2 regions of the Rummeliibacillus sp. NPDC094406 genome follow, and region 2 is predicted to be linked to the other one. Evidence: a T-box and tRNA genes for the amino acid it is inferred to sense, from the RefSeq annotation. Region 2 holds a T-box; the other holds one or more tRNA genes.

Region 1 (15,676 bases), on a different contig from region 2:
TTCAATGATTATAAATGATAAAGCATTTTCATCAAATGGTTTAACTTACACTATAAGATCTGCAGTTGAAAAAGATGCAAAAGTCTTGTCTGAGTTAAGATTACAGATTGACGGAGAAACGGAAAATCTTGATAGAGAAAAAGGAGAGGCATTCATCGATATTCAGGGATTTGAACAGCTTGTCAAAACAGACACTGAGATGACAAGAAACTTATTTTTAGTCGCGGTTGTTCAGAAAACCATCGTAGGATTTTCAAGGTGTGAAGGAACATATCTACATAGATTCTCTCATAAAGTTGAATTTGGCGTGTGCATTTTGAAAGAATTTTTGGGAAACGGTATTGGAAAGAATCTACTAAAAGAATCCATTCGCTGGGCTGTTTCCAATGACATAAAAAAAATCACCTTAAACGTTTTAGAAACAAACGAAAAAGCGATTAAAATTTATACCAAATTAGGGTTTGAAATAGAAGGTATTTTGATAAAAGATAAAATCCTTTTAGATGAAAAATACTATAATACTGTGATTATGGGAAGATTTAACGAATGATCTTCCTATGTCATTCCTCCCAATATCTTTCCATTAAGGAGACAGACCAATTTGGCTGACTTACTTCACCCTTAGGTAAAAATTCTTTCATTACTGGTTTAATATCAATAATTGGTGTTCCATCAATCGCATCTAACCCTTTTACTATGATTCGATTGTCTTCAACCTGTAATAGTTCCACAATTGTTACGCCCAATTTATTCGGTCTATTCTTTCCTCTTTGAGCAAATATTCCAACTTCAGGATATTTTGTATTATTTCTCGGATGTCTAGCTTCAAACTGAATTTTATCGTCGGAAACTTTGTTGAAATAAAAAATGATTTCTAAGTGAGAAAACTCATTTATTCCTTTAATTGCTGCAATATTTATATTTTCGTCAAGCTTAATTGTTGATATGATTGATCCCCACTGATCATCTTCAATATCAATTCTAGAATTATTAACAAAAGCTATTGGACTGATTATAAATTGCAAAGTAGTCCCCTCTTTACTTTGTATTTTCTTTCATAACTCAGCCTCTTTACATTTATCTTAAAATAGAAGCAATATTAATAAAATTAATATAAAACTTATCATTTACATAAGATTTTCTTATGACATTTAGTCCCTTAATTCCGCCAGTTAAAATAACGATGTTATTTCCAAATTTCCAGCATGTATCTACTTAATATATTATACAAAATATAAATTAGGACTGAAATTGTTAAAAGTCCGTGGATTAACGAGCTTGTGTAGCAATATTCAATTGGTTCGCCATTTCTTCTCTTAAAGACAATATGGTTCTAATAAAACTGCTATGTATTTAGTCTCGCCCCTTTCTCAATTTTAGTGATTTTACGTTAATTGTGATTATGGTTATACTCGTCATTCTGTTCGTGGTCATGATCACAACCACATGGTTCAGGAATAATATATCCATCTAAAACGAGTTCGACTTCTTCACCGGTATCATCAATGCCAATTGTGACATCTTTTAAATCGTCCACAACAGCATATTCTATTGCTATTTTCACATTGTCGACGATTTCAATTTTGTCATCCGTCTGAGCGGGTTCGAATTCAGCGGTCAAAACTGGCTGACAACATCCTGCTAAATTATAAAAACGCAAAGTATCTTCATTCTTCTCTGCCATTTCCTTCTTAAAAAATGCTGCAGCTTGTTCTGTCATTTGCATCTTTATCGCCTCCAAATTTTGAAAGTCCAACTTACAATAGAACTAGTGTAGCCACTAGCAATTCTCTTCATACATCGGAGTAGTTTCATCTGTGGAAGTAAAGATAAAGACCACTCTATAAAATTCAATATTGAATTCAAAACCTTTAAATAAGTAAACAACGCAAACGAATAACTTAAATAAAACTCGTAAAGACTAACTTTAACTTGCACTTAAATCAATGTTTTTTAGTAAATTCCAACTATTAATTTGAACAATTTGCTTATAATTTGTACTGTAATGGCGGTCTTTTTAGAGGAGGAAGAAAAAAATGATAAAAAAGTTAATGTATATTGCCCCTATGGTTTTAGTACTATTCCTTTCAGCTTGTGGAGATACGAAAGTGAAAAAAGAAGAAGGTGATTCATCTACAAAAACTGAACAAAAAGCAGAGAAAAAAGAGAAGAAGAAAAACAAAATCTACAAAGTCGGTGAAACAGTTAAAGTTAATGGTGTTAAAATTACTATTACTAAAGCGAAAATTGTAAAACCTGATAAAAACATTAAACCTCAAAATGGAAAAGTACTTCAACTGAACATAACAGTAAAAAACTCTAGCAAAAATAAAATATATGTAGATTCAAGTCATTTTAATTTATACAAAGGTGATAAATCTCAAGACGAATACTATGGTGGTAAAACACCTATTTCTGGAGATATAAACAAGGGGGAAAAACTTTCAGGTATCATCAAATACGACGTATCTAAAAATGGTACTTATAAATTAATTTACACTCCTACATTTAGTTTAGATCATAAAGAAATAAAATGGAAAATTGACGTAAAATAATAGTCATCTAGGCTACCGATTAAGGTGGTCTTATTTTGTTTAGGCAACTAATTATTTATTAACTAAGGCTACGGTAGGAGCAAATAAAGAACTGCTTCTTTACTATCTTCTTAAAATGTCATCATTTATTGCACTTACATCTTCACATAAAAAGACCACCTGTAACAGCTTTGCTATTAGTTACTTCCCTACTACCTAATACCAGACTAGAATGTGAAGTTAAGCTCAATCCTCAAAATGTTTCATACTTTTTCGACTTTAATTTTCGATTTCCAACCACATTTACATGTTCGTTCAAAAGTTCCTAATTTACCATTGTAGCCCATCGAACCAAGATTTGTGCTACTTCCTATGCTATTACTTCCACATTCAGGACAGGATTCATAATCTCTAACAAGTTCTCTGACCAAGCTCAAACTGTTAAGTATTTCATCCTTATATATAAAGCTCAAAATTTCTCTCCTCCACTTATTGTTTAAAATTGCGTTCACACTTTCATCATATTCATTCATTCGTGTAATTTGTGCATGTTTCTTGTATATATGCCCATATGTAAATTAATGAATACGCAGTTCAAATTCAATTCACATTACACTAAGTTAACGCAAAATGTAACTTATTATAAAAATCACGATAATAAAAGGAAACGCTTTAGATGGTAATCTCTTCTCTTGGCTTAATGGCATAGCAACCTAGATTCAACTGTAAACCTGATTTGTTTTATTATTTCACTCTTTACTCATTTTTTCCAGATCTTTACTAATAGAAGACTTTTTTAGTCTTTTGTTTTTTAGTAAATATTCAATATCCATCCGATTATCGTAAGAAAGCTGAATGTAGAAATAGTTAACGTATTCTAATATCGCAAAAATATAAAGAAACCCACTAATTGGTGATAAATTATTCCATTTTATATAATCAACGATAAATCCAAGTATTGGCACAAGTAGCAAAACTGTGTTTATTGTTTTGAAAAGCTTAAACATACGTACGATTTTAAAGGGGGTATTCACTTTATTTTCAGTTCGTATCCTCTTCCATTTTATGTACCAATAATACGCTCCTTGAAATAAAAGGAGGTCAAAAAAAATAAATGAAAACCAAAACGAACACAATGAATACAAATGAAATTGCGGATACTTGCTATTAAAAAAGTAGCTTAGAAAAATAAAAAGAATCCCAGAGATTAATTCACCTGTATATAAATATAAAAACCTTTTTTCTAATGATTTTTTCATTCATTATACCTTCTTTATTTAATTTTATTAAAACACTTCCTCCCTTTACTTCATTAAAAGTAAATTCTTTTCTTTACAGATTATTCAACAAATATTTCCATTCACCCTATTAAGCTGTCATTTTAATGGAATGGTACTATTCGTACTACTTGTTAAATCCAAAAAGCACCCTATGTATGCCTGCTAAGTACATATTACAAATTTTACATTATAATATATTTATGATTATTAGATTATTCTATAGATGGAGGAAATTGTATGGTTAAAATTTGGGCAAATAACCCTGAAGATACATATAAATTAATAAAACTAAAAGAATCCAATATTAAAAAGGCTGAAAAAATTTTCGGCATTAACTTACCGAAAGAATATATAGAAATTCTTAAAGATCAAAACGGAGGGGAAATTATATACAATGCTTTCCCAAGCCCTATACCTACTGCATGGGATGAGACTTCTAGATATATTGATCATATTTTTGGAATAAGTAAAGATCCAGGAATATTAGATACACCTTATTATATACAAGAGTGGAAAATGCCTGAGAATATCGTACTAATTAGTGGGGATGGGTCAGAATGGATTGCTTTTGATTATAGAAATACCAAAACAAATCCGCCTATTATTTATATTAATAATGACAGTAACGAAATAATAACTGTAGCTGACTCATTTAGTGAATTTGTTTCAATATTATATACTCAAGAAAATACTGGAATGTCTTTACTCGAACTTTATGAGGCACCTCAAACATCTCAACAAGAGGTAGAACAGTTTATTAATGAAAACAATATCGGCGAAATTATTGGTGCAATAAATCTTATTAGTCATGACATAGATGAAATGGATCATATAGATTTAAATTGGTATACTGATAAATTAATACAGCTAAGTCACCATAATGTTAGTGATGTCAGAATAGCGGCTGTTAAAGCAGCAATTGTATTAGAATACTTAATAGACAAAGACATACTAAATAAAATAATAAACATACTTAAAAATGATTCCGATATCGATGTTTTAAATTTTATTGAAATACTACAAGAAGAAATGAGGTAAGATTAATATTTTTTCACCAATCACTTATTAAATTAGATAAATTAAGCAAATCCCCCCTTGGAAAGGGGGGATCCAAGCATATAAGCCGTGTATTACAGGTCAGAGTCTCAAGAACTGTCTCGGAATTTTATTAGTCCCCCATTTTGAGTGGTCCATATTCAAGGAGGACTAATGCATGTAATTACTTCTGTAAACTATCACAATATTAATCTTTCGCGAATATACTATAGTTTCTATTGCCTCATCTTAACTTAATCTAAAGTTATGTTAGATTCGGTTTATCTTGTTAACGCATAGTAGATTACATAAATCCAACTTAGAATACCATGGAATATCGCCCACAAAATCGATTTGTTTACACTCCACGAAATTGCTATCGCTAAAGCTGAACCAAATCCAATGCCTGTTTTTACAGTTTCTTTCTTCTCCAACCTATCCCCCCCTGATTTATCTACTGCATTTTATTCATTCACACTCTCGAATACTCGTCAGCACAATTTGAGCGTGTTTGTTATATATATGCCCTGTTTTGTAATCTAACTCATTTGCAATCACTTCAACGTTATTCCTTTCAAAGATAAAAAAAGAAACACCCGCGTATGAGAATGTTGAATCTTACTATTCTTCTTCGTTTCTGATTGTAATTCCTGCCATATTTAAATACTGCTCATACTCATCGCTTACTTCTGTATAGGGTTTATTAATGATTCTTCCAATTTGTTTCTGTTTTCGTGTAATAGTCAAATCATTTAGCCGAGGACTTGGAATAATCATTCTATATCCATCGACTGCAACACCATAAAAAGATTCGATACTAGCCCCGTTAAAACATAAATTATATCTATTAAAATAACCCTTTTTATCAGGATAACAGTTCAACCATTCATTCTCATATGATTCATCAGGTTCTCTATCACTAGCAATACTGATTCTAATATCATTTATATAGTTGTATCTACCTAGATCATCATCATATGTCCAATCAAACTTATCAGAGTTAATAATTTCATCTAAAAATTCTTTAAGCTTCATTCTAAATACCTCCCTATTATCTTTATAATTCGACATATAGTAATATATTCCTTTTATTACTTATAATTATAAAAAATCAATAAAGAGTAATCATAACTGCTATGCTACACTAAACTAATGGTGGCTCATATCCTGGAAAAACTAGATATTTTAGAAATAATTAAGTAACCAATATACACACACGCATGCCAGTGTCTTACTGTATCGTTCTACAAGTGCATAATATATTTCTGAAAGATTAGGACACAAAGATGTACAAACTACTCTCAACACTTAAAATCATATTATAAAAGAGTTCAAAAACCGTGATAACAGCGTTTATCATGTGTAACGTTGTGTGTAATGTGTAACAAAATGTGTAATATGATCATAAAAGTTGGAATTTTTATCTAAATTTCAAATAATAAGCATAAAAAAAATACAGATAATCGTTGTTATTCCAACGTTCATCCGTATTTTTTAAACCGTTATAAGGCTCTTTCGTATTAATAAAGATCAATTAGCTATATTATGCCGAATAAGAGAATCGAACTCTTATCAATGGATTACGAGACCACCGTTCTACCATTAAACTAAATCGGCATTTAGATGATAGATTGTTTATCAGCTACAGGAGTTATTGTAGCACTTTTCAGGGAAACATGCTAGGGTTTAACTTTAGTAATATATTAATTCCCCTTTTACTACATCATAATTTTATGAATGAGTAGCTTTTTTTAATTTGTAACGGAATTGATTCAATTGGAAAAAGATAAAGCAGCCAATACAAAATCCTAGAATTGCAATACCAGATGCAATTGCAACCATAATTGTAAAAATATAACCCATTGCTGGTTTTTCTAATTCAAATCCTATAAAACCAAGAACTAAGCAACTTATGGCAATGCACGAATTAAATTTTTGTTGAATGACATCTTCAGGAATATATTCAGAAAGCTTTTTCTTTAAAAATAATCGTGCAAATTTCATTAATGGATTAAAATTGAAAAATAATCCTAATAAATTTGCAATAAGTGGTATTAATAATATTAGTGGTTGATGAAATATCCATGTAGCTATTGTACTTAATAAAATAGTCCATTGATTAACGCGAACTAGAGGTCTTGGAATAGACACTGGTCTTTGCATTTTAAAACCAACCTTTCGCATAAGAATTATATAAATAATACTACTTATTATGAAAAATCGAAAGGCTTTTATTTTATAATTTTTATTTTTTCTAATTCCAAATATTTCTTTAATATTCGAGTTAATTTCATATTTCGATGTTTTGATATAAAACACGAACATTAAATGAGGCATTGTTTGTGCTATATCTATTAGAATATTGTCTAGAGCGGAAGATGGTGACTCCTGCGGGAAAGCGAGACAGGTGAGACCCCGCAGGGAACGAAGTGAGCGAGGAGGCTCAACGCTCGCCCGCGGAAAGCGCCATCTGTAGCGGCATATTAAACAAATAGTATATTTGAAGTATATTCCGAATTATTGGATTGTACATTTAGATAATATTCGCGTTTTTTGTCTAGAAAAGTATTTATGAAATTGATTCATTCATAAAATAAATTACTTTACAATAAAACTAATACCTTCCATACTATCAACTTTGTAACAAATACCTTATAATAATAGAAAATAGTTTGTGAAAGAAGGTACTGAAATGAAAAAATGGAAGCTCATTTGTTCAATTTGTATAGCAGCTTCACTAATAGCCGCATGCAGCAATGATTCAGAAAAAACTTCAAAAGAACCCGCAAAAACAGAGGCATTTACTACTGAAACGCATAAGACGACTCAATCAAATAAAACTGATCAAAGTTCTACTTCTTCATCTTATAGTCAGCAACCTGAGAACTCGTCAAACAAGCCTATTGTTTCTGGACAAAAAATGACAGATATTGAAATACAAAAACTTAGCGATTTTATTGCAAAATATCCAGTTGAATATGCGAAGGCTGTTGAATCAGGTGACTTTACTCCTTTAGCAAACGAATACATTATGCACGACACAAAACTATACGAAGACCTTTTAGCAGAAATCCCCAAAAAACATAAACAAGGTATTCAAGAAAAAGTAAATAAAGTTGAAATTTCATCCATCAAACGTGATTCAGACACTGATTTCACTGTTAATACAAAAGAAGTCATTGCCAAAACACAAAATAGCAAGAAGGATACAAAAGTATTCCATCGCAAATATAAGGTCTATTACAATTATGTTGAAGGCAATGATGCACAAAGTTTCTTCCAAATTTCTGAAATTAAAAATGTAAAATAATCTTATCCATAACAAAATGGAGTAAGCACATTCGCTTGCTCCATTTTTTCATACTCTATTTATAGCTACCTAAAATCTTAATAGCTTCTTCAGTAACAGATGTATCAATCGCTTTATCAAAGTCGAATTTACCTTGAGTAGCACCATTTGCTTTGTACATTTCATACTGCTTTTTAATATCATCTACACGCATTTTTCCATCTGGATCAAGCCCAGTCACATTTACTTTATCCCATATTGCAGGATCTTTTAATGCTGTATATTTTGTCATGATATTGACGACTTCGGCTTTTCCTTCCCCTTTAGTGAAAGCATCGTTGTAATCACGTACACCTTTTAAATATGCAAGCATGAAGCGTAGCGATATATCCTTTTCATCTTTCATAAACTTAGGTGAAGCTAAAACTAATGCAATTTGTGAATCTGGTGCAAAATCAGTCGCATCGCCAAAACGGGTAAGAATTCCTTTACTAACACCTTGAGCAATCAATGGTTCAATACTGAGTGCTGCATCGATTGATCCATTTTCCAAAGCACCAAGCATGCTACCAAAATCATTCATAATAACTGTCTTAACATCCTTTTCTGTTAATCCAGCATGTTTTAACATCAGTTGATAGATATAGCCATCAATAGAGTTCTTTGAAGAGATTGCTATTTTTTTCCCTTTGAAATCTGAATATTCTTTAATTACATCTTTCATCCTGTTCCCAATAACGAATGTGAAATAGGATTTCCCTGGCATGTTGTGACCTTTATCCCCTACAATTTTAACGTCTATTCCTTGTGCGATGGCATTAAAGAATGACGCTGTCGATACCCCGCCCGCAATATCTACTTCACCTGCTGCAAGTGCTGGGAGCATATCATCACTATTTGCAAATTGTGCAAATTCTACCTCAATATTATAATCTGCAAAGTAGCCTTTCTCATTTGCAATATAAAAACCCGCTCCGGAGGCTGCCCCATCTTCGGCAATGACTACTTTAGCTTTCTTTTCTAATGGTGCTAAATCCCCTGATTTATTATCCTTACTTACTTCATTGTCAACTTTATTATGATTAGTCGTAGTTGTACTCTTATCAGTACATCCAGTAATGACCATCGCTAGTAATATGAATGGTATCACAAGCCCCCGTTTCAACCATTTCCCCATTCAAATCCCCCTTTATAAAACCTGTTACTTTCTAGACTTTTGTACTTCTTCATGTAAATGCTTTAATATATCTATAAAGTACTCCGCAGTTTGTTGATTAGCACGAATCTGTTCGATATTCCGTGGTCTTGGTAAATCGTTCTTAATTTCTTTTATGATTTTCCCAGGCTGTGCACTCATTAATAATATACGATCGCTTAGCAATAAAGCTTCATCGATACTATGTGTAATAAAAAGTACTGTCTTCTTCGTTTCTTCCCAAATGGATAATAATTCTTCTTGTAGAATGAATTTATTTTGTTCATCAAGTGCTGCAAAAGGTTCATCCATTAACAATATTTCTGGATCATTTGCAAACGCACGTGCAATACTAACACGTTGTTTCATACCACCGGATAACTCTTTCGGATATAACTTTGAAAACTTTTCTAGACCAACTTTCTTTAAATAGTAATCCGTTCTTTCTTTAATTAAGTTGCTAGGTAAATGTCTCATTTTCAAACCGAACGCTACGTTTTCCTCAACTGTTAACCAAGGAATAATCCCTCTTTCTTGAAAAACCATCGATTGAAGAGGTCGATCTTCCTGTCCCTGCATAATTTCGAATTCACCAACACTTGTTGTTTCCAGTCCCGCCAAAATTCTGAGTAATGTTGTTTTCCCGCAACCACTTGGGCCTACAAGACAAACAAATTCACCTTCTGAAATATCTAAAGAGACTTGATCTAAAGCTGTGACACTACTATTTTTCTTATAAAAAGCTTTCGTCATATTTTTGATAGATATTTTCGTTTGATCTTCCATTGTCTCACCTCCAAGGAAGAATTTTCTTCTGAAGATATCGAAGTATTAGTGAAAATAGATAGCCAAAAAATGAGATGAGTATGAGCCCAACAAACATCTCTTTAAGCAAAAAGGCTTTATAGGAGGTCCAGATTAAGTATCCGATTCCTGAAGTTGCCCCCATCATTTCAGCAGCAACAATCGTTAAAAGAGCAATTGCCTGCCCCATTTGAATGCCTTCCATCATAACAGGTAAAGCACCTGGAAATGCAATCTTAAAGAAGAAATCCTTTGAACCAGCCCCATAGTTTCTAGCTACATCCAAGTAAATGGAATCAATGTTGATTACTCCTGCAGTAGTGTTAATAACGACTGGGAAAAATACACTTCCAGCGATTGTCACTACCTTCGATAGATCACCGATTCCAAATAAAATGATTATGATTGGTAACAGGGCTAGAGTTGGAATTGGCATTAGTGCCATAACGATTGGTGAAATGAAATGCCGAATAGGAGAATATAATCCCATTAATAATCCGATGACTACACCAGGGATAACGCCCAACAAAAAGCCAGCAAATATCCGGTATAAAGAGATCCAAATGTGATGAAATAATTCTCCACTTACTGCCATACTAAAGAAAGTGTGTAGAATTTCAGTTGGTGGCGGGAAGAAACGGACATCAATCAAATTTGTTCGAGATAAAAACTCCCATAAAAGTAAGAGAAAAATAGGTGAAGCGATCGTAAGCATCTGCTTCATTCGTTCATTTAACAGTCTTTTTTTCCATTCCTTTTGTTCAATTTCGACAGGGTTATGGGTTTTAGTTATTTTTTCGTCCCTCATTCTTCACCACCTCTTCAATAAAGGATATGTATTTTCCCTCTAAAGTGTGTCGATTGCCTACGAATAAGGATAAAAAATTGGCAAGTAATTAATCATTTCTAAATACATTCATAAAATAATTTCATATGATTTCAATTTTCAAATAAAAAACCAAAACATAATGTTAATAAAATATATATTTTCATTACATCTTATTTACTTAGTTCTTAAGTATCTATATAATGAATACGTCACATGACTTTAATCATATAAATATAGATTGTTTAGGGGTAAAAAGAATGAAATTAGATCGAGATATTGTTTTTTTAGAAAAAAGTATTGCAAAAAGCGATTATGCTTCTGCCCGTACTATTATTGAGAACAACATAGAAAAACTATCAAGTCCTCGAATTCGCTCAAAACTAAGTATGGAAGCATTAACCTTCTTAAATTGTGTTATTCAATTAAATGATAAAAGAAATCAAGATTTATTTTCTAGAGAAACGCAACTAATTATTAGGCACATAAATTCTTTAGCTTATGACTGTAAATTTGCAGAGCTTAAATCTTATGCTTTTTTACAAAAAGATTTATTATCTAATCCTAGAATTTATAATTCGTTATGTGAAGATGCAAAGATATTCCTACCAAAGCCAAAGAATCTAGAAATGCAAGAAGTAGCAGCAGTTAATAATATGTAAGGGAAAAATGGAAGAAGTCACATAAGTAGTTTTAACTACTTATGTGACTTCCAAGTTGATTACACCTTATCCGTACACGAAGATTAAAATTGTCGAGCTTTCGCTTCACTTTTCAAAATACGATTATGAAGAGTCATCTCCGACTGTCCATTTACCTGAGATTTTGAATGTTTTAACCTAGTCCAGAGCTGATGAACTTTTTGAGATTTTGGATCTAAATGGTCCGGTTTTCCCATTGCTTTCACCCTCCTGATATCATGTCGGATTTCATAAGTGAAATCTTAAATAGTATCGCCTAAGCTACGGTTTTGTATACCTCTTGTTAAATCATTTAAAAGGAAATTTCAATGTTAAACTTTCACACTATCCAGCAATACATATCCAAAAACAATACCAGCAACTGTTGTTAAAGTTATCGTTGTATCACCTAACAGAAAAACTTGCTTTGAAAATAATAATTCTTCTCCTAATGATGAATATACTAAGTAAGGTAACAATGCAACATAAAGTACTGGAAATGCAATAGCGATTAACTTTACCCAATCAAAACTCCACTTCTTTTTCCCTTTTTTCTCAATTAAAAAATTAGGTAATCTTAACAATATACCAATAATTATAGGAAATACGAACGAAAATATCATTATTGGTAAATCGTTATATGATATTTCTTCTTCCTTACCTAAATATACTCTAAATCTTAATCCAGAATATATTCCTATCCCAATTATAGCTACCCACATTAAATAACTTATGAAGCGTTTCATTTTCAATTCCCCCTAAAGGAACTTATTCTCCGCTTAAAATTTCTCTTTATTAGTAACATTTTCCTGCAAGTTGCAATTATTTGCAATTATTTTTAGTTAAAATCAAAATAAAAACCCGGAAAATTAATTCCGGGTCTGATTTCACTTTTATCCTTTACGACGATTAAATTGTTTTGCATTCTGCTTCAATACTCAGACCTGATCCACGGGACTTCACTCCGTTTCTTATTAACTGAGAATTTTTAACGATTTAATCTTTATTTAGAGCTTTTGTGCTCACCTGGACTTGGTTCACCCATAGGATTAACCCCTCCTGATCAATAAAGAATATCTTAAGTGAAATCTTTAATAGTATAGCCTAATGTACGTTTTGTATACCTCTTAATAAAATTATTTTATAAGAAAAGTTCTTTCTATAGGGAAATTTCAAAAGTGCATACTTTCGCATGAATAAAGCAAAATAATTTTGAGGTGTATCTATGTTAAATAACACCAAAATTACTCTTTGTAGAATTTGTATTGTATTATGCAATTTAGTTATAGCCCCTTATTATTATGCTGTAGAATCAAATGAGGCTGAAATAAAAAATTTAGAGAAAAAAATTGAAAATCTTCAAAAACTATTAAAGGAAAAAGAAAGACGGCGACTCCTACGGGAAAAGCTTGAGCTGAAAGCCCCGCATGACGAGGAGATTGAAGCCAAGCCCGTGGAAAGCGCCGTCTGTAGCGGAGCATACAAATATGAACGTTGGAAATAAATGTATTGAAACGTTCGTATTTAAAAACCGAAAATGGATTTATGAAAATGATTCAATTTGCAATTATTTATAAAACTCCAAATAAAAACCCGGAAAATTAATTCCGGGTCTGATTTCACTTTATCCTTTATGACGATTAAATTGTTTTAGCTTTGCATTTCAACTCAGACTCTTTACGCGGGATTTTAAGCCGTGTCCATCACCTGAAATTTAACTATTTAACCTTTACCCAGAGATTGTGAACTCCCTGAGATACCTGAACTATTTTGTCTGGTTCACTCATTGGATTTTCACCCTCCTGATCATTCTAGATGCAGTAATATAACTTTATCCTTCATGATGATTAAATTGTTTTGCATTAAGCTTCATTACTCAGACCTGATCCACGGGACTTCACTCCGTTTCTTATTACCTGAGAATTTTAACGATTTAATCTTTGTTTAGAGCTATAGTGCTCACCTGGACTTGGTTCACCCATAGGATTAACCCCTCCTGATCATAAAAGGATTTCTTAAGTGAAATCTTTAATAGTATAGCCCCAGCAATCGTTTTTATACATTTTACTTCAAAAAGTTATCGTTCATTTTAAATTAATCGAACATGCGGCTTAAATTAGCCATTTCAATTGCTGAAACCGCTGCATCATAACCTTTGTTTCCTGCTTTTGTTCCAGAGCGTTCGATTGCTTGTTCAATATTTTCTGTTGTAACGATACCGAACATAACTGGAACTCCTGTATTTAATCCTACGTTAGCAATACCTTTTGCTGCTTCATTACAAACATAATCATAGTGAGAAGTTGCTCCTCGAATAACAGTTCCTAATCCTATAATGGCATCATATTTTTTTGTATCAGCCATTTTTTTTGTAATAAATGGTACTTCAAATACACCTGGAACCCATGCTACATCGATATCATCTTCTGAAACGCCATGACGTTTTAAACCGTCCATTGCACCGCTTAATAATTTTGCAGTTAAAAACTCATTAAATCTACTTACTACAATTCCAACTTTTAAGTCAGTTCCGATTAATTGTGCTTCAAATGTTTTTGCCATTTCCATTCACTCCTATGCTAGTATATGTCTCATTTTTAATTTTTTTGTTTCTAAATATTTTTCGTTTTCTGGCTCTGCTGTAATTTCTACTGGTACGCGGTCAACAACTTCAATGCCATATTTCGTTAATCCTTCAATCTTTGCAGGATTGTTTGTCATTAAACGTATTTTTGTAATACCTAAATCGCGTAGCATTTGAGCACTTAAACCATAATCACGCATTTCTGCAGCGAAACCTAAGTGAACATTTGCTTCAACAGTGTCATAGCCTTGTTCTTGTAACTCATAGGCTTTTAGTTTGTTAAGTAGTCCGATTCCTCTTCCCTCTTGACGCATATATAAGACAACTCCAGTACCTGCTTCTTCAATCATTTCTAATGATTTGTGGAGTTGCGGTCCACAATCACAGCGTTTTGAATGAAAAATATCTCCGGTTAAACATTCTGAGTGAATGCGTACAAGTGGTACTTCATCATCTTGTGGATTTCCTTTTAAAATAGCAAGGTGTTCTTTATCATTTAATTGGTTTGAATAGCCAATCATTTGAAATTCTCCAAATGATGTAGGTAAATTTACTGAAGCTACTCGCTCAATCAATTGTTCTTTTTCATAACGATAGCTTATTAAATCAGCGATAGTTACGAATTTTAAGTTATGCTCTTTAGCAATATCGTGCAGATGTGGTACTCTTGCCATTTTTCCGTTATCAAGCATTATTTCGCAAATGACACCTGCAGGATCTGAACCACAAAGTTTAGCAAAATCGACTGCAGCTTCTGTATGCCCTTGTCTTTCCAATACACCATTATCTTTTGCTATTAAAGGAAATACGTGTCCAGGTCGACGGAAATCAGAGCTTTTTGCTTCTGGGCTGATCAATTGTAACATCGTTTCGGAACGTTCATACGCACTGATCCCTGTTTCAGTCGTTTTGTAATCGACACTAACCGTAAATGCTGTTTGGTGATTATCTGTATTATTGTCAACCATCGGATTTAACTCAAGATGATTTGCTAATGCTCTAGACATTGGCGTACAGATTAAGCCACGGCCATATTTCGCCATAAAGTTAATATTTTCAGGTGTTGCAAATTCGGCCAACACTAGAAAATCCCCTTCATTTTCACGTTTTTCATCATCAACAACAATAACTATCTTACCGTTTTTTAAATCTTCAATTGCTTCTTCGATTGTATTAAACATTTCAATACACCAGCCTTTTTAAAATCCATTTTCATTTAGAAAATCCATCGTTATCGTTGAATTTTCTTGTTTTCGATCCAAATGGTTGATCACATATTTTCCTAGTAAATCATTCTCAATATTTACTACATCATGTTCTTTTTTTACGCCTAATAATGTTAGATCAAAAGTATGGGGAATAAGAGATACTGTCAGTTGAGTTGGCTTGACATCGAAAATCGTTAAGCTGATGCCATCGATTGTAATAGAGCCTTTTAACATACAAAAC
Region 2 (15,676 bases):
CTCGTTCTACTTGTACTTGAAGAACTGGTGCAATAACCATTTGCGCAATTCTCATGTGTTTTTCTACTAAGAAATCCTTTTTGCCATGATTAATTAATATGATTTTGATTTCGCCTCGATAACCTTCATCGACAGTTCCAGGGCTATTTAGTACTGTTACAGCATGTTTTAATGCTAGACCGCTTCTAGGACGCACCTGAGCTTCCGTACCTCTAGGTAATTCAATGACGATACCAGTAGGAATTAATGCCGATTCCCCTGCTTTGATCACTTGCTCTTCAACCGCATATAAATCTAATCCTGCATCCCCCGGATTAGCACGAAATGGCATTTTCGCATCTTCATGAATAAGTTGTACTTTTAATGTGTCGTCCATTGTTATACCTACCTTTAATCTAATTATAAATTTCTTCTTTCTCATCGTATCTGAAAAGGTAGCTATTGAAAAGAAATAATGTAGAAAATTAATACTAACAAGCAAAGAGAGCCAACATCACTGCCTGCTCTCTTCTCTAAATTTTATAAATAATAAACGCTTCTATAAACATTAGTATTGTAAAGCCATAAACAAATTGAAGATGTCGTGTTTTATGATGGAATACAATCATACCTAACCAAGTACCAGCTGCTCCTCCAATCCAAGCGATTAACCATAATCGCTTTTCTGGAATACGCCATCGGTTGTTAATCGCTTTCCATTTATCAATACCCATAGCAAGAAATCCAACAATAAACATAATCATAAAGTAACTATTTAATATTATTGATAAATTAGTATACATAACATCCTCCAAGTAAAAACTAGTTTAATATATAAAAAGAGCATATAGAGAAATACTTCTCCATATGCAAAGGTTGTAAACAATTAAATTATAGTCTATTTATCTTATTTCGCTACGACATAAGATTTATTTGCTGTAATATAGTTACCATTTTCTAATTTTAATCTTGGCGTACCAGCTGATGTAAAGGAGATGGATTTCACATTAACTATGTTGCCTTTTGCTAAAGATTGTCTTTTTGTTGCTGAATTAAAGGTAGTACTACTATATTGATATACATTCGCTAATAACTTTACATGAGTAGGCTTTGTTAAAATATAGTTTTTATATTTTGATGTTAACGCATGTGTATACGATTTATTTGCTGTAATATAGCTTCCAGATACCGTTTTAAACCTAGGGACGCCTGATGATGTATATTCAATGTCTTTAATTGTTAAAATCGTATTCTTTTTCACACTGTCAATCTTAGTGGCATTGTTGAATTTAGTAGATGAGTATGCACCGATATTTTCCAATAAAATAATATGACTCGGTTTTTCAGTGTAATAAGATGAAATGTTCTTTGTTACTTTTATCGCATTTTTCTTGTCAGCAATAATGTATTGACCATTTTCTAATTTTAAGGCCCATTTATCTTGTTTACTCTTTACAACTGCAACTGTACTAAAAACTTTACCTTTTTTCAAATTGGCTGTCTTTGAAGATTCATCTAAATTACTATTACTATATTGGGCTGTATCCGCATTAAGAATAATATGTTCAGGATTTTCAGTATAGTAATCAATATGCACACTAGCTGGTTCAGATTCATCTTGACTTTTATCTTCATTTTCATCGAAATCTTGATCCGAGTCAACGTTAGATTCATCATCTGAAGATTTATTGTTATCTAGGAATTGTTCTATTGTAATATTGGGATTTAATCGGTTCAAATCAACATTTGCATTGATGCCATCGATTCTACCTCTATCTGTGTATTGCCATAAATCATATGAATAAGATGGTTTTGTTGTGCTATATCGTGGAATCCATACGAAATCAGCTTTTGATGTATCAAGATTGAAGGTGTTGTATAAATGATGAGCAATATAAAGCCCGATTTTCTTATCTGTTTTTGAGCGAAGTTGTTCAATATATGCGTTAGTAATTGCACGCATACTTTCTCCAGATTTACTTGTATTCTGTTCAACATCAATCACATAAAACAATGCATCCTTATCTGTACGACGGTAGAAATCATTTGCTTCTGCTTTTGCATCAGCTGTGGATTCAGCTAGACTATATGCATAAACACCAAATGGAACGCCGTATTTTTTTGCACCTTCTTCATTTTTCTTATGTAGTGTATCTTCATCAGTACTACCATGTTGTGTTCGAATAATGACCAAATCTAATTTCTTACTTGCTTTAGCCCAATCAATATTTCCTTGCCATTTTGAAATATCTGCAATGATTGGTTCTGATGGTTCTGAACTCATCAATTTCAATTTATTTTTATTTGACGTATCTACTACAATTGGCGTAGTTTCCCATTCCGTTGTACTATCTGGATTAGCAGGTCCAAATTCTTCTGCATTCGCTCTATGCATACTAACTGTGAACACAAACATTGCAACAAAAATCGCTACGAATAGTTTTACATTCTTCATCGTTGTTCTCCTTTCAAATATATCTATTTACCCAATACTTCATATATATAATACCAAATATATACTAGGTATATTGATTCATATATTAAAAAACAACAAAATGATATAAAAAAACACATGGATGATCATCCATGTGTTTTTTCATTGATTTATTGTGCTATCACAAACGATTTATTTGCTGTAATATACGTTCCTGCTGTTGTTTTTAATCTTGGTGTTCCACCGTTTGTATATTCGATATCACTAATTTCTAGAATCGTGTTTTTCTTAACATTCCCTACTTTTGAATCTGATGAGAAATCTACACTGTTATAACTTGTTACTGAGTCTTTTTGGACAGCTACTTTTGCTGGTACTGTTGTATAATACTGTTCTATATTTGAGATGACTTTTTTAACATAGTTTTTATTTGCAGTAATGTATGTTCCTGCTGTTGTTTTTAGTCTTGGTGTTCCACCATTGGAATAACGGATATCACTAATTTCTAAAATTGTGTTTTTCTTAACATTTCCTAATTTAGAATTTGATGTGAATTCTGGGTTGTTATAAACTGTTGCATTATCTTTTTGCACAACAACTTTTGCAGGCACTATTGTGTAATATTGATCTATATTTGAGGTCACCTTTTTAACGTAGTTTCTATTTGCAGTAATGTATGTTCCTGCTGTTGTTTTTAGTCTTGGTGTTCCACCTCTTGTATATTCGATATCACTAATTTCTAGAACTTTATTTTTCTCCACATTTCCTACTTTTGAATTGGATGAGAATTCTGCGCTATTATACGTTGTAATTGCGTCTTTTTGTACAACTACTCTTCCAGGTACTGTTGTGTAATATTGATCTATATTTGAGGTCACTTTTCTGACGTAATTTTTATTTGCAGTAATATATGTTCCTGCTGTTGTTTTTAGTCTTGGTGTTCCACCTTTAGTATTTTTCACACCAGTAATATTAAGAATCGTATTTTTTTTGACTGTTTTTACGACATTCGCTTTATAAAAGTCGGTACTTTTATATGTATTAGCTGTATTTTTTGTAATCACTATTTTTTTAGGGTTTGTCCTATAATAATTAGGCGAGCTTGCTGTTGTTACATCATCATCACTTCTAAAGAATGTATTAAGTGTCTTACCTTTACCTAATTTATTTAAATCTACATTACCAGAAATACCCAGAACTGAACCTTGACTTGTATATTGCCATAAGTCATAATCTTCCACATCTGGTTGTTCCCAATCTTCCGCTTGATCATCATTATTTCCGTAACGAGCAATCCATAAGAAATCTCTATTCGTTACATTTTTCAAGCCATATTTAGAATAATATGAATCACCAGTATAAAGACCAACTGGTTTATTACTAATTGTCTTAAGCTTGGTAATAAAGGCCATTGTATTATTTACCATATTACTATTGATAAAATCTGGAGTAATGGCTTCGACATCAACAACATAAAATTTTGTATCTTTGCTTGCACGATTGTAGAAATTTATTGCTTCTTTTTCTGCTTCAGCCTTTGTAGTATAACGTGCGTATGCGTAAACTCCAAATGGAATATCATATTTTTTAGCAGATTTTTCGTAACTTACATGATTCGTATCTTCATTATTACCATCTTGAGTTCGGATGATAACGAAATCTAAATCTTTACTTGCAGAATTCCAATTTATATCACCTTGCCATTTGGAGATATCTGCAATAACTGGTTCTTGAGCTGAAGCTTCTTGCATTCCTAGTAAACAAAATATAGCTACGCTCATAATCATAACTATATTCTTTAAACTCCTCATAATCTTTCCTCCTATGTATATGTAAAATCATTATGTTGTAACCCTATTAAGAATAGCAAAAAAATTGCAGATATAACAAAACAGGTTATTATCAATCCTATTACATTTGTTACATATAAATATCAAACATATGTCAGTTTTACTAACTTCTTGCCAAAAAAAGATTCCTTAAGCACTATAATTATTTACCACTTTAAATAATTGAGTAGGAAGATAATCATTGATTGATAGTCGACTTTTCACAACTCCGTAGATAGTGAGAATGGGCTTCACAGTCTCTTAGTCTTATTCACAAGCACCCAGCTCTTATAGTTCCTGAATACTATTTTTATGATTGACTAATACTTTACTCGATGTATATGTTTTTGTTAGAGAATAATATCCATTAAACAATTCCTGATATTCAAATAAAAAAGTAGCCGGAAAATTCCCAGCTACTTTTTTTGATGCTTTGCAATATTTTTTGCTATTTTTTGATTTATTTTTATGCGTTAACGTTAACTTTTAATTGCATTGCTGGGCCAAAGAATTCGAAGTGGATTTGAGATTCTTTGAAACCAATTGCATATAAGTGGTTGATGATTGCTTCCATGAATACTGACGGTCCACAAACATAAACATCATTTTCAACACTAACGTTTTCTTCTAAAAATTCTTTTGTGATGTAACCAACTTCATCAGTATTTAATGCAATGTAGCTTGCGTTTGGCATTTTTTCTAAGTTAGCAGAAATTTCACTATCAAAGACATGTAATTTCGCTGTACGTGCGCTGTGAATAAGTGTTGCTGATCTGTTTGCATCAAGTGCAGCTAAGGTATCGAACATACTCATAAGTGGAGTAATACCAACGCCACCTGCGATGAATGTTACTGGTGCCTTAGAAGCAAGGTCTAGTTGGAAGTCCCCTGCTGGAGCACTAACTTGGATACGATCGCCAACTTTTGATTGGTTGTGTAGGTAAACAGATACTTTACCTTGTGGATCGTTTAAATCTTCGCGTTTTACAGAAATACGGAATGCTTCTTTGCTTGCAGCTCTAGATAAGCTATATTGACGGTTAAGTGTGAATTCTTCACCCGGAATTTGAATTTGAACTGTAATATATTGACCTGGTTTATATTCAGGTAATACTTGGCCATCAACTGGTTTTAGATAGAATGATGTAATTTCTTCATTTTCTACTACCTTATTAGCGATTTCAAATTCTTTGAAGAATCTCCATCCACCTTCTTGTTTTTCAGCTTCTTGATACATTGCTTCTTCAGTTGATATAAATGCATCAGCGATTACACCATATGCATCAGCCCATGCATTGATAATTTCATCAGTTGCTGCATCACCAAGAACCTCTTTGATTGCACCTAGTAAGAACTCTCCAACGATTGGATAATGTTCTGGTTTAATACCTAAACTACGGTGTTTTTGTGCAATTTGTTGAACAACTGGCATAATTGCTCCTAGATTTTCAATGTGCAATGCTGCTGCGTAAACTGTATTCGCTAAAGCTGTTTGTTGACGGCCCTTTGCTTGGTTCGCATGGTTAAAGATATTCAATAATTCAGGATGTGCGGCAAACATATTTTTATAGAAAGTTTTCGTAATAGCTGTTCCGTGTACTTCTAATACTGGTGCGGTTGATTTTACAATATCCATAGTTTGTTGTGATAACATGATCAACACTCCTTTTCTTTTAACAACTCAAAGATACACCCGATTATCCCGTAAAGCAATATTTAAAATGCATCTTTAACAGAAAAGACATATTTGAAATGCATCTTTGGCGAAAAAGACACATTTAAATTACATCTTTTAAAAATGACAGGGATTTTACTTTACATGGTATAATAGATATAGAAATGGTGGTGTATCGGATGCGATTAACTTTATATACCGATTATTCTTTACGTGTCCTGCTCTATCTCGGTGCGATGGATTCTGAGAAGCTAGCCACGATTAAAGAAATATCGGATGCATATGGAATTTCAAAGAATCATTTGATGAAAGTAACGCATGAGCTTGGTAAGCTTGGATATATTGAAACAATTCGAGGTCGTGGCGGTGGAATTTGTCTTGCGATGAAACCAGAGGATATTGTCATCGGTAAGGTCGTTCGACAAACTGAGGAAGACTTCTACTTAGTAGATTGTTTTAACCCTGAATCTGTGGGCTGTATCATCTCTCCTGTATGCAGCTTGAAAGGTGCACTAAATAAAGCACTTCATGCTTATATAGCAGTTTTAGATGAATATCGACTAAGTGATTTTCTCCATTCAAAAGAGGAAATTGCTGCAATCCTATTTAAAGAATAGTTGCTCTAATTGAAAAAACTTTCGTTCTTATTGAACGAAAGTTTTTTCTTTTGAGTTATATGAAGTGAAATGTGTCTAAAAGGTGATCTTAGTAGAGCTTTGTTTGGATCTTACTTTTTTGAGGTCATTAATTAATAGTCGCGCTAATATTATTAGATGATTGTTCACTTGTCAATGATGTTTTTGAACGGTTTCAGGAAATTTATATAGTTTTGAAATTACTTTATTGATAAATTTATGGTGATTTATGCTAAATTGATTGAATTTCTATAGAACGAATGGATGACTATTATATATTAGCATTTTATAAATCAAAATTGATTGACTTGACTATCGGATTCCCACCTTCTCTACTCGAACTCCCTTATGCACCACTCACTTCTTAACTTGAACCACTCGCCGTTCAACTTGCACTACTCGCTATTGAACTTGCACCACTCGCTGTTTAACTAGCTCATTTCGCTCGATGGCAGAGAGAAATGAGCAATCTTCTATATAACTCTGAACAAAATAACTCCATAAAAAAGCCTATGAATGTATACATTCATAGGCTTGAAATATGCTAATAGCAATTAAATTATTTAGCTACTGCTTTTTTAGCAGCGTCTGCTAATTGAGCGAATGCAGCTGCATCGTTTACTGCAAGGTCAGCTAACATTTTACGGTTAACTTCGATTTCAGCAACTTTTAAACCGTGCATTAAACGGCTGTAAGAAAGACCGTTGATGCGAGCAGCAGCGTTGATACGAGTGATCCATAATTTACGGAAATCACGTTTCTTTTGACGACGGTCACGATATGCATATTGACCTGATTTCATTACTGCTTGGTTAGCAACTTTATATAATGTGTGTTTAGAGCCAAAGTAACCTTTAGCTAATTTTAAAACTTTTTTACGACGTGCGCGTGATACAGTACCGCCTTTTACGCGTGGCATACTAATTACCTCCTGCTATTCAATTACATGAATATATTGTTATTTTAGAATTATTTGATGTTCGCAAGTAAAGATTTGATGCGTTTGAAGTCACCTGAAGAAACGATGTTTGCTTTACGTAAGTGACGTTTTGCTTTTGTAGATTTGTTTGCGAATAAGTGGCTACCGAAAGCACGGTCATATTTTAATTTACCAGTACCCGTTTTTTTGAAACGTTTAGCTGCGCCACGGTGAGTTTTCATTTTTGGCATTTCGAATTCCTCCTAAACTGTTCGACTAAAACTTATTTTTTTTCGTTCTTAGGTTGTAATACTAAGAACATGCTTCTGCCTTCCATTTTCGGTTTTTGTTCAACCGTTGCAACTTCAGCACAAGCTTCAGCAAAGCGATCTAATACTTTTTGGCCGATTTCTTTGTGCGTAATTGCACGACCTTTAAAACGAATAGATGCTTTAACTTTGTCTCCTTTTTCAAGGAACTTAATCCCGTTACGCAATTTTGTTTGGAAATCGTGTTCGTCGATAGTAGGACTTAATCTTACTTCTTTCATCACGATAACTTTTTGATTTTTGCGTACTTCGCGATCTTTCTTTTGTTGCTCGAATTTGAATTTACCATAGTCCATGATACGAGCGACCGGTGGCTTGGCTTGAGGAGCCACAAGGACAAGATCCAAATTTGCACGTTCTGCAATAGTTAAGGCTTCATTGCGTGATTTTACTCCAAGTTGATCACCGTTATGATCGATTAGACGAAGTTCACGAGCGCGAATGCCTTCGTTTACATACATGTCTTTGCTAATAACAATCCACCTCCAAGTAGTGTCGCGAATACATGGTTTGGGCTAGTTGCCCGATGATCGGTACGGTTATTTCGCTGTCCACTAAAAAAGGGCGGACATAGTCGAAATGTCCGCCCGCAAGATATATGTACACGCCGAAATGCGTGATCCGTTCTATCATGTAACCTGTCAACACCAATTTCTCAGATCGATCAGGTGAGAAGCGGGCAGCCTCTTCTTCAACCACAAACTTGTATTCTTTAACCTTTATTACTTTATCATGTGATACAGTTGTTGTCAACGATTATAATAAATTATTTTATATACTGAATCGATTTATAACTGTATTTCACATGAAGTGGAATCAGCTTCGCTTTCCGCGGGCGAACCGACGAGCCTCCTCGCTGCGCTTTGGGGTCTCTCTGGCTAGTTCTCCTTCAGGAGTCTATGCTAATTCTACTTTTACAAGATAGGAGTACTAGAAATTCATTACAAATAGCCATAAAAAAACACATCCTTACCATAGTAGTAAGGATGTGCAAATTCATATATATTAATCAGATTAAAGTTCTTTACAAGATTTTTATCCTTTATGAGCTACGTCTTCTTGAATTGCTTTTAAGAATTCGTCGAATGATACTGTTTCAGAATCTTTTGAGCCGTAACGTCGAACATTTACGCTTCCATCTTCTAATTCTTTGTCACCTAGTACAAGCATGTAAGGAATTTTCTTCATTTGTGATTCACGGATTTTGTAACCAAGTTTTTCGTCACGGTAATCCATTTCTACACGGAAGCCTGCAGATTGTAATTTTTCTTCTACTTGTTTAGCGTAGTCGAAATGAACATCATTAGATACAGGAATCACTTGTACTTGAACTGGTGCTAACCAAGTTGGGAATGCACCTTTGTATTCTTCGATTAAGAAGGCTACGAAACGTTCCATAGTTGATACTACTCCGCGGTGGATAACAACTGGACGGTGTTGTTTACCATCTTCACCAATGTAGTTTAAGTCAAAGCGTTCTGGTAATAAGAAATCAAGTTGAACTGTAGATAAAGTTTCTTGTTTACCGATGGCAGTTTTAACTTGAACGTCTAGCTTTGGACCGTAGAATGCTGCTTCGCCTTCAGCTTCGTAATAATCTAAGCCAAGGTCATCCATAGCTTCTTTTAACATGCATTGTGCTTTTTCCCACATCTCATCATCATCGAAGTACTTTTCAGTATCTTGTGGATCGCGGTATGAAAGTCTGAATTCGTAATCGTTTAGTTCGAAATCTTTATAAACAGATAAGATTAATTCAACTACTTTTTTAAATTCTTCTTTAATTTGGTCTGGGCGTACGAAAAGGTGAGCGTCATTTAAAGTCATGCCTCGAACACGTTGTAAACCAGAAACAGCGCCACTCATTTCATAACGGTGCATTGTACCAAGTTCTGCTACACGGAAAGGTAGATCACGGTATGAACGCATTCCTGATTTATAAACCATCATGTGGTGAGGGCAGTTCATTGGACGAAGCACTAGTGTTTCGTTGTCCATTTCCATTGGTGGGAACATATCTTCTTGGTAGTGATCCCAGTGACCTGATGTTACATAAAGTTCTTTAGATCCTAGTACTGGAGTGTAAACATGTTTGTAGCCAAGAGATACTTCTTTATCTACAATGTATCGTTCAATTGAACGGCGGATTGTAGCACCGTTTGGTAACCATAGTGGTAAACCTTGACCGACTAATTTGTTTGTAGTGAACAGTTCAAGTTCTTTACCAATTTTACGGTGGTCACGTTCTTTTGCTTCTTCAAGCATTTCAAGATGAGCTTTTAAATCTTTTTTATCAAAGAAAGCTGTACCGTAAATGCGTTGTAGCATTTTGTTGTCAGAGTTACCTCTCCAATATGCACCAGCAATAGATAATAATTTAAATTCTTTAATTTTACCTGTAGAAGGTACGTGTACCCCACGGCATAAGTCGAAGAAATCACCTTGTTCGTAGATTGAAACTTGTTCATCTTCCGGAATTGCTTCAAGTAGTTCTAGTTTATATTCATCGTCAATTTTCTCGAAGCGTTTTTTAGCTTCTGCACGAGAAACATCATGACGTACGATTTCGATATTTTCTGCAACAATTTTTTTCATTTCTTTTTCGATGCGTTGAAAATCATCAGAAGTGATTGGTTCTGGAGAATCGATATCGTAGTAGAAACCACCTTCAATTACAGGACCAACACCAAGTTTTACAGCTGGGAATAATCGTTTTACAGCTTGAGCTAAAAGGTGAGCAGTTGAGTGACGCAATACTTCAAGTGCTTCATCATCAGTTGATGTAATAATAGCAATTGTACCGTCTGCTTCAAGTGGAGTTTTAGTATCAACTAAAACATCATTGAAATTACCAACGATTGCTTTTTTACGAAGTCCTGGGCTAATAGATAGAGCAACTGCATCAGTAGTAATACCTTTTTCAAACTCTTTTACTGAACCATCAGGGAATGTTAATTTGATCATGTCTGCCATAATAATCTCTCTCCTTTTTTATATTCAAGAGCTCTGGGCCACAAGCTGGATGTGGGTCAAATAGTCGTTGCCACAGGACGCGGCGCACTTAGACTATCAACCTTAAGACAAGATTCCTCAGCACTTAAAAAAATGCATAAAAAAAACCCGTCCGCAAAGGGACGAGTTTGTACTCGTGGTTCCACCCTTCTTCCTTCTATGCAAACTAAAGATAGCCTTGCGTAGATGAAGCTCTAGATCGACTAACGGGCCGCTACCGTCGACAATTACTCACATTTCACTGTCGCTGCTCCAAGGTGGTAAATTTCATGCCGTTACTAAGAAGCTTTCAGCCATGGCTTCTCTCTCTTTGAGTCGTGCAAAAAAATTATTGTCCTTTTCCAAGCATTTCATATTTAGATTATGGTTGCAATTATATACTGAATTGTTTTGAAAATCAAGCATCAATTTGCGGCTTAATCAGCTTGATAAAGCCTTCTATTTTCACCAACCATTACAAAATCAGTTGTTAAAGATTTTATACGTTCCATAATTCGTGCTGCTTTTATAACATCTACTTCACCTTTTTGAGTTGTGGCGAAATGATTTTCAAGCTGCTCATAATTAAAGTTAGATGTAATGAAAACCGGTAATCCTTCATTCATGCGATATTGCAAAATAGTCCCGATGATTTCATCTCTTGTCCATTGAGATAAATTTTCTGCACCTAAGTCATCCAACATGAGAACGGGTGCTTTTTTTACGAATTCAACTTTTTCTTGAAGTGATTGGTCTTGAATAGAACTTTTCAATTCACTTAGAAAATCAGGTACATAAACCATTACTGTTTTAATCTCCATCGTAGCAAGCTCATTCGCTATTGCACCCAACACAAAGGACTTGCCTACACCGAAATTACCATAAATATAGTAACCAGTTCTCGGTAAATTCCCTGTATTACGTACTTTTTGTATAAATAATTCTGCGAAAGTACGAATCGCTTTTTTTGACTCATTGCTCGTATCCAAATCACTAATTTTTGCCTTTAGAACATCTTTTGGCATATGCATACTAGAGATCATAGAAGCTGCTTTGCGACGTGCATCTTCCATTCTCTTTGTTTGACATGGAACATATTCTACATCTATTTGTCCACGAATAACTGTTAGTTTCGGAACAAATCCGTTAATAGCTTGAATAGCATTTTTACAAGTAGCGACAGATTCACATTGGCTACAATCATGTTGTTGGTTGACGTACTCATAAAGCTTTCCTAATCCTCGTTCCACCATTTCACGGTTTGCTACTTGATCGTTTTCTGCTAGGAATTTTTGAACCCCTCTATTTTCTAGGATTTCTCTTTGCATTTCATCGTAACGAGCTTGAAACTGTGAATCCATCATTTTTTTTAATTCATTGTTGATTGGTTCCATTATGAATCCACCTCTCCTTCATTCATACCTAGTTTTTTCAATATTTCTTGGCGTTTCTTTTCATAATCTGTTTGGTTATCTTCTGATGGTTTTTCGTCTTTTTTCTTTTGTTGCTTTAATTTATTTTCATAGTACCAATCTGGCACATTTTGAGTTTTCGTAGTTTGTTTACCCTTTGGAATATATTGCTTGCGACTCTTCTGCATTTGGTATTCTTTTGCAAAATTTAAAGCTTGTTCTGCTGTTTGAATATTGTTTTTTTGCCAGCTAGAAGCAATTGCTTGCAGGAAAGCGCTATTTAAGTTGGCATTACTTAAATAATAAGCATAGTGAATAAGGACATTCAATACAGGTGTTGGTATGTCATATTTCGTAGTAAAATCTTGTACCACTTTGACATCCTTTTCAAATGGAGTTTTTCCTTTTACAAGCATTGTTAATAAGTCAATTGATTTTACACTGTTAAAAATAGGTATTAACTCTTTATTTAGTTGCTCCATATTTGAATAATCCGAGTCCACAAACTGTGGCAGTTGATAAAATATCCCTGCTCCAGCTTTTAATATCTTATATTCCTTTGAATAATCTTTTGTTTCTTTAGTTGCGACTATTTTAGAATCCGTTACGTTATTTACTTCAAATTCTCTTGCTAACTTCATCGCTTCTCTTGCTGTTTTCACACCTGTATTGCGCCAATGCGATGCGATTGTTTCTATATATTTGCGGTTTAATTTCCCATTATTTCTTAAAAACACATAATGTATCAATACGTTCACTACCGGTGTTGGCATGCCATATTGCATCACTAAATCCTCTACTAACTGGCGATCATTAGGAAACGGTTCCTTTCCTCCTGCCACCGCAGTCAATACATCAATTGGGGAAGTCGATTCAAACCATCGTATTAGCTCTGCTTCCATAGGATCAATATCTTCATCTACCATAGCTGTTTGCGTAAAGACTTCTTGTTTTTGTGTTTTTTTCATGACAGATTGCATCGCTGGCGGTTCTTTCGATACTGTCAGTTTATAATAGTCAGCCGCTTCTTTTTTTAAACGTAAATCACTTAAAACCATTTGATCATCGAGTGCTAATAGAACAACTTTCTGCATATCAAACGGTGTTAAATGATATAGAAAAGCTAATTTTGCAATCGTTGCTTTTACTTCTGCTGTTAATATGGATGACGGAACTAGTTGCTCCGATAAACTCGTTCTTAAAAGATTGAAATCAAAATCCTCATAGTTAAAAGGTAATTCTTTTGGCTTTTCTTGTAATCCTGTAAGTTGTATTTCATCAGATGGCACATTATGCTGAACAGGTCGATAAACATCTGTAAATGTTCTAGATACTTCCTGATAGCCATAATTAGACAGTCCTTTTGAAACAAAACGTTGCCGTAAATTACGGTATGCTGATTCCCCAATTTTACTAAACAAGAACATTGATAAAAGGGGGTCATCAAAGAAGGTAGCCGCATCAAGGGGCGGCATCGCATCATAGATAAAGCAACGCATTTCTTGCTGGTCTTTACGCCAAGTGCGTAATAAACCAATAGCCTCAAGTGCTATTCGCGATTCGAAAATTTTGCCAATTGGCATATCTAAAGCGTTCATCAAATGATAATGTGACATCGCACTATCGTCTACATTTTCTCCCTCAGCCCATAGTAAAAAATAGAGGCTAATTGGCTCTGCTCCAATAAGTGGTTGATACAAAAGAGTGATCAACTTTCGGTCATAACTAGATAGAGGGAAAGGTACGCGAATAGATAGGCGATCAACAGGTTGCAATTCTTTATATAAATTCACCAACGGTTCCCCCTCCAAAACATCCACTTACTGTTCTTTTTCACGTTCTTTGGATTGTTTTTCGATTAACTCTCTTAACTCATCAATAAATACATTAATATCCTTGAATTGACGATATACAGATGCAAAACGAACATAGGAAACTTCATCAATTTTTGAAAGTCTGTCCATAATCATTTCCCCAACATCTTCTGTTTTTACTTCTGCGTTACCAATTCTTCGCAAATCTTGCTCAATATTAAACACTAAATCCTCTAACACACTTAAAGCAACTGGACGCTTTTCACACGCTCGAATAAGACCTCGAAGCACTTTTTCTCGACTAAATTCTTCACGTGAACCATCTTTTTTAATAACAATGAGTGGCATCTCTTCTACTTTTTCAAAAGTGGTAAAACGAAAACTACATGATTCACATTCTCGGCGCCTGCGAATGGCTTTATTATCATCCACAGGTCTACTATCAATGACTTTTGTTCCGTTATATTGACATGCTGGACATTTCATAATTTTTCTCTCCTGATTTCGAAACATATTAGTTTATCTATTATATCAAAAAATAATGATATAAATCGAAAAAAAGAGTAGAAATTCCCCTTTACATCAAAATAACTATATCAAAATCCGTCAAATTTCGATTCTTTAGTATATTTTGCGCAATTTCAGATAAAAAAATCCTTCCAACTGAATCAGTTAGAAGGATTTAGCCAATCAATTAATTATGCATTTACTGTTTCTTTTAACTCAGCTACAACTTTTTTAGTAAGATCTACAACACGTGAAGAGTAACCCCATTCATTGTCATACCAAGCAAGTACTTTTACTTTACGAGAACCAATTGTCATTGTAGTAAGACCATCAATTGTTGCTGAAGCAGGATTTGTATTGTAGTCACGAGATACAAGTGGTTCCATTGTGAAGTCTAAAATACCTTTTAATGGACCTGCAGCTGCTTTTTTGAATGCTTCATTTACTTCTTCAACTGTTACATCTCGTTGTAAGTCTACAACTAAGTCTACTAATGAAACGTTTGGTGTTGGAACACGTAGAGCCATACCATGTAATTTACCTTGTAATTCAGGTAGTACAAGTGTTAATGCTTTCGCTGCACCTGTAGAAGTTGGAATAATAGATTCAGCACATGCACGTGCACGTCGTAAATCTTTATGTGGATTGTCAATATTTTTTTGATCGTTTGTATATGAATGAACTGTTGTCATTAAACCGTTGTCAATTCCAAATGTATCATTTAGGACTTTCGCAACTGGTGCAAGACAGTTTGTTGTACAACTTGCATTTGAAATAACGTCATGTTTTGAAAGGTCTAATTTATCATCATTAACACCCATCACGATTGTAACATCTTCGTTTTTACCTGGTGCTGTTAAAATTACTTTTTTCGCACCTGCTTCAAGATGTAAAGCTGCTTTACTACGTTCATTAAATTTACCTGTTGCTTCAATAACGATATCGACACCCATTTCTTTCCAAGGTAAGTTTTGAGGGTTACGATCATTTACAAGTTGAACGCGTTTACCATTTACAACTAATGCATCTTCTTCTGTAGTTACTTCACCATTAAATCTGCCATGAGTTGTGTCATACTTTATTAAATGAGCCAATGTTTCGGCTGGATAGTTTGCATTTATCGCTACAATATTTAAATCATCTTGCAGTATC

Evidence for each region. The T-box of region 2 lies ahead of thrS (threonine--tRNA ligase). A T-box ahead of a tRNA ligase gene usually reads a tRNA of that ligase, here a tRNA-Thr.
Region 1: it has a tRNA-Thr gene. The T-box ahead of thrS (threonine--tRNA ligase) is inferred to sense a tRNA for this amino acid. The anticodon was not compared.

The regions. Positions count from the first base shown of each region.
Region 1 is NZ_JBIWGZ010000001.1:284,423-300,098, reverse strand. It holds gene ACIQ4I_RS01405 (GNAT family N-acetyltransferase) at 5-550, shown strand; gene ACIQ4I_RS01400 (SAM-dependent methyltransferase) at 561-1,025, opposite strand; gene ACIQ4I_RS01395 (hypothetical protein) at 1,391-1,741, opposite strand; gene ACIQ4I_RS01390 (DUF4352 domain-containing protein) at 2,037-2,555, shown strand; gene ACIQ4I_RS01385 (general stress protein) at 3,284-3,793, opposite strand; gene ACIQ4I_RS01380 (SMI1/KNR4 family protein) at 4,052-4,852, shown strand; gene ACIQ4I_RS01375 (hypothetical protein) at 5,131-5,283, opposite strand; gene ACIQ4I_RS01370 (hypothetical protein) at 5,471-5,884, opposite strand; tRNA gene ACIQ4I_RS01365 (tRNA-Thr) at 6,396-6,466, opposite strand; gene ACIQ4I_RS01360 (DUF4395 domain-containing protein) at 6,581-7,012, opposite strand; gene ACIQ4I_RS01355 (TcaA NTF2-like domain-containing protein) at 7,542-8,159, shown strand; gene ACIQ4I_RS01350 (ABC transporter substrate-binding protein) at 8,215-9,315, opposite strand; gene ACIQ4I_RS01345 (ABC transporter ATP-binding protein) at 9,340-10,119, opposite strand; gene ACIQ4I_RS01340 (ABC transporter permease) at 10,124-10,945, opposite strand; gene ACIQ4I_RS01335 (hypothetical protein) at 11,224-11,625, shown strand; gene ACIQ4I_RS01330 (YpzG family protein) at 11,709-11,861, opposite strand; gene ACIQ4I_RS01325 (hypothetical protein) at 11,976-12,389, opposite strand; gene ACIQ4I_RS01320 (hypothetical protein) at 12,869-13,147, shown strand; gene ribH (6,7-dimethyl-8-ribityllumazine synthase) at 13,738-14,205, opposite strand; gene ACIQ4I_RS01310 (bifunctional 3,4-dihydroxy-2-butanone-4-phosphate synthase/GTP cyclohydrolase II) at 14,218-15,408, opposite strand; gene ribE (riboflavin synthase) at 15,427-15,676, opposite strand, start outside.
Region 2 is NZ_JBIWGZ010000003.1:474,072-489,747, forward strand. It holds gene dut (dUTP diphosphatase) at 1-376, opposite strand, end outside; gene ACIQ4I_RS10695 (DUF1294 domain-containing protein) at 513-782, opposite strand; gene ACIQ4I_RS10700 (DUF5776 domain-containing protein) at 887-2,434, opposite strand; gene ACIQ4I_RS10705 (DUF5776 domain-containing protein) at 2,584-4,224, opposite strand; gene hmpA (NO-inducible flavohemoprotein) at 4,709-5,896, opposite strand; gene ACIQ4I_RS10715 (Rrf2 family transcriptional regulator) at 6,097-6,534, shown strand; gene rplT (50S ribosomal protein L20) at 7,112-7,471, opposite strand; gene rpmI (50S ribosomal protein L35) at 7,522-7,722, opposite strand; gene infC (translation initiation factor IF-3) at 7,755-8,261, opposite strand; gene thrS (threonine--tRNA ligase) at 8,836-10,773, opposite strand; T-box leader at 10,928-11,165, opposite strand; gene dnaI (primosomal protein DnaI) at 11,229-12,185, opposite strand; gene ACIQ4I_RS10745 (DnaD domain protein) at 12,185-13,996, opposite strand; gene nrdR (transcriptional regulator NrdR) at 14,024-14,503, opposite strand; gene ACIQ4I_RS10755 (glyceraldehyde-3-phosphate dehydrogenase) at 14,716-15,676, opposite strand, start outside.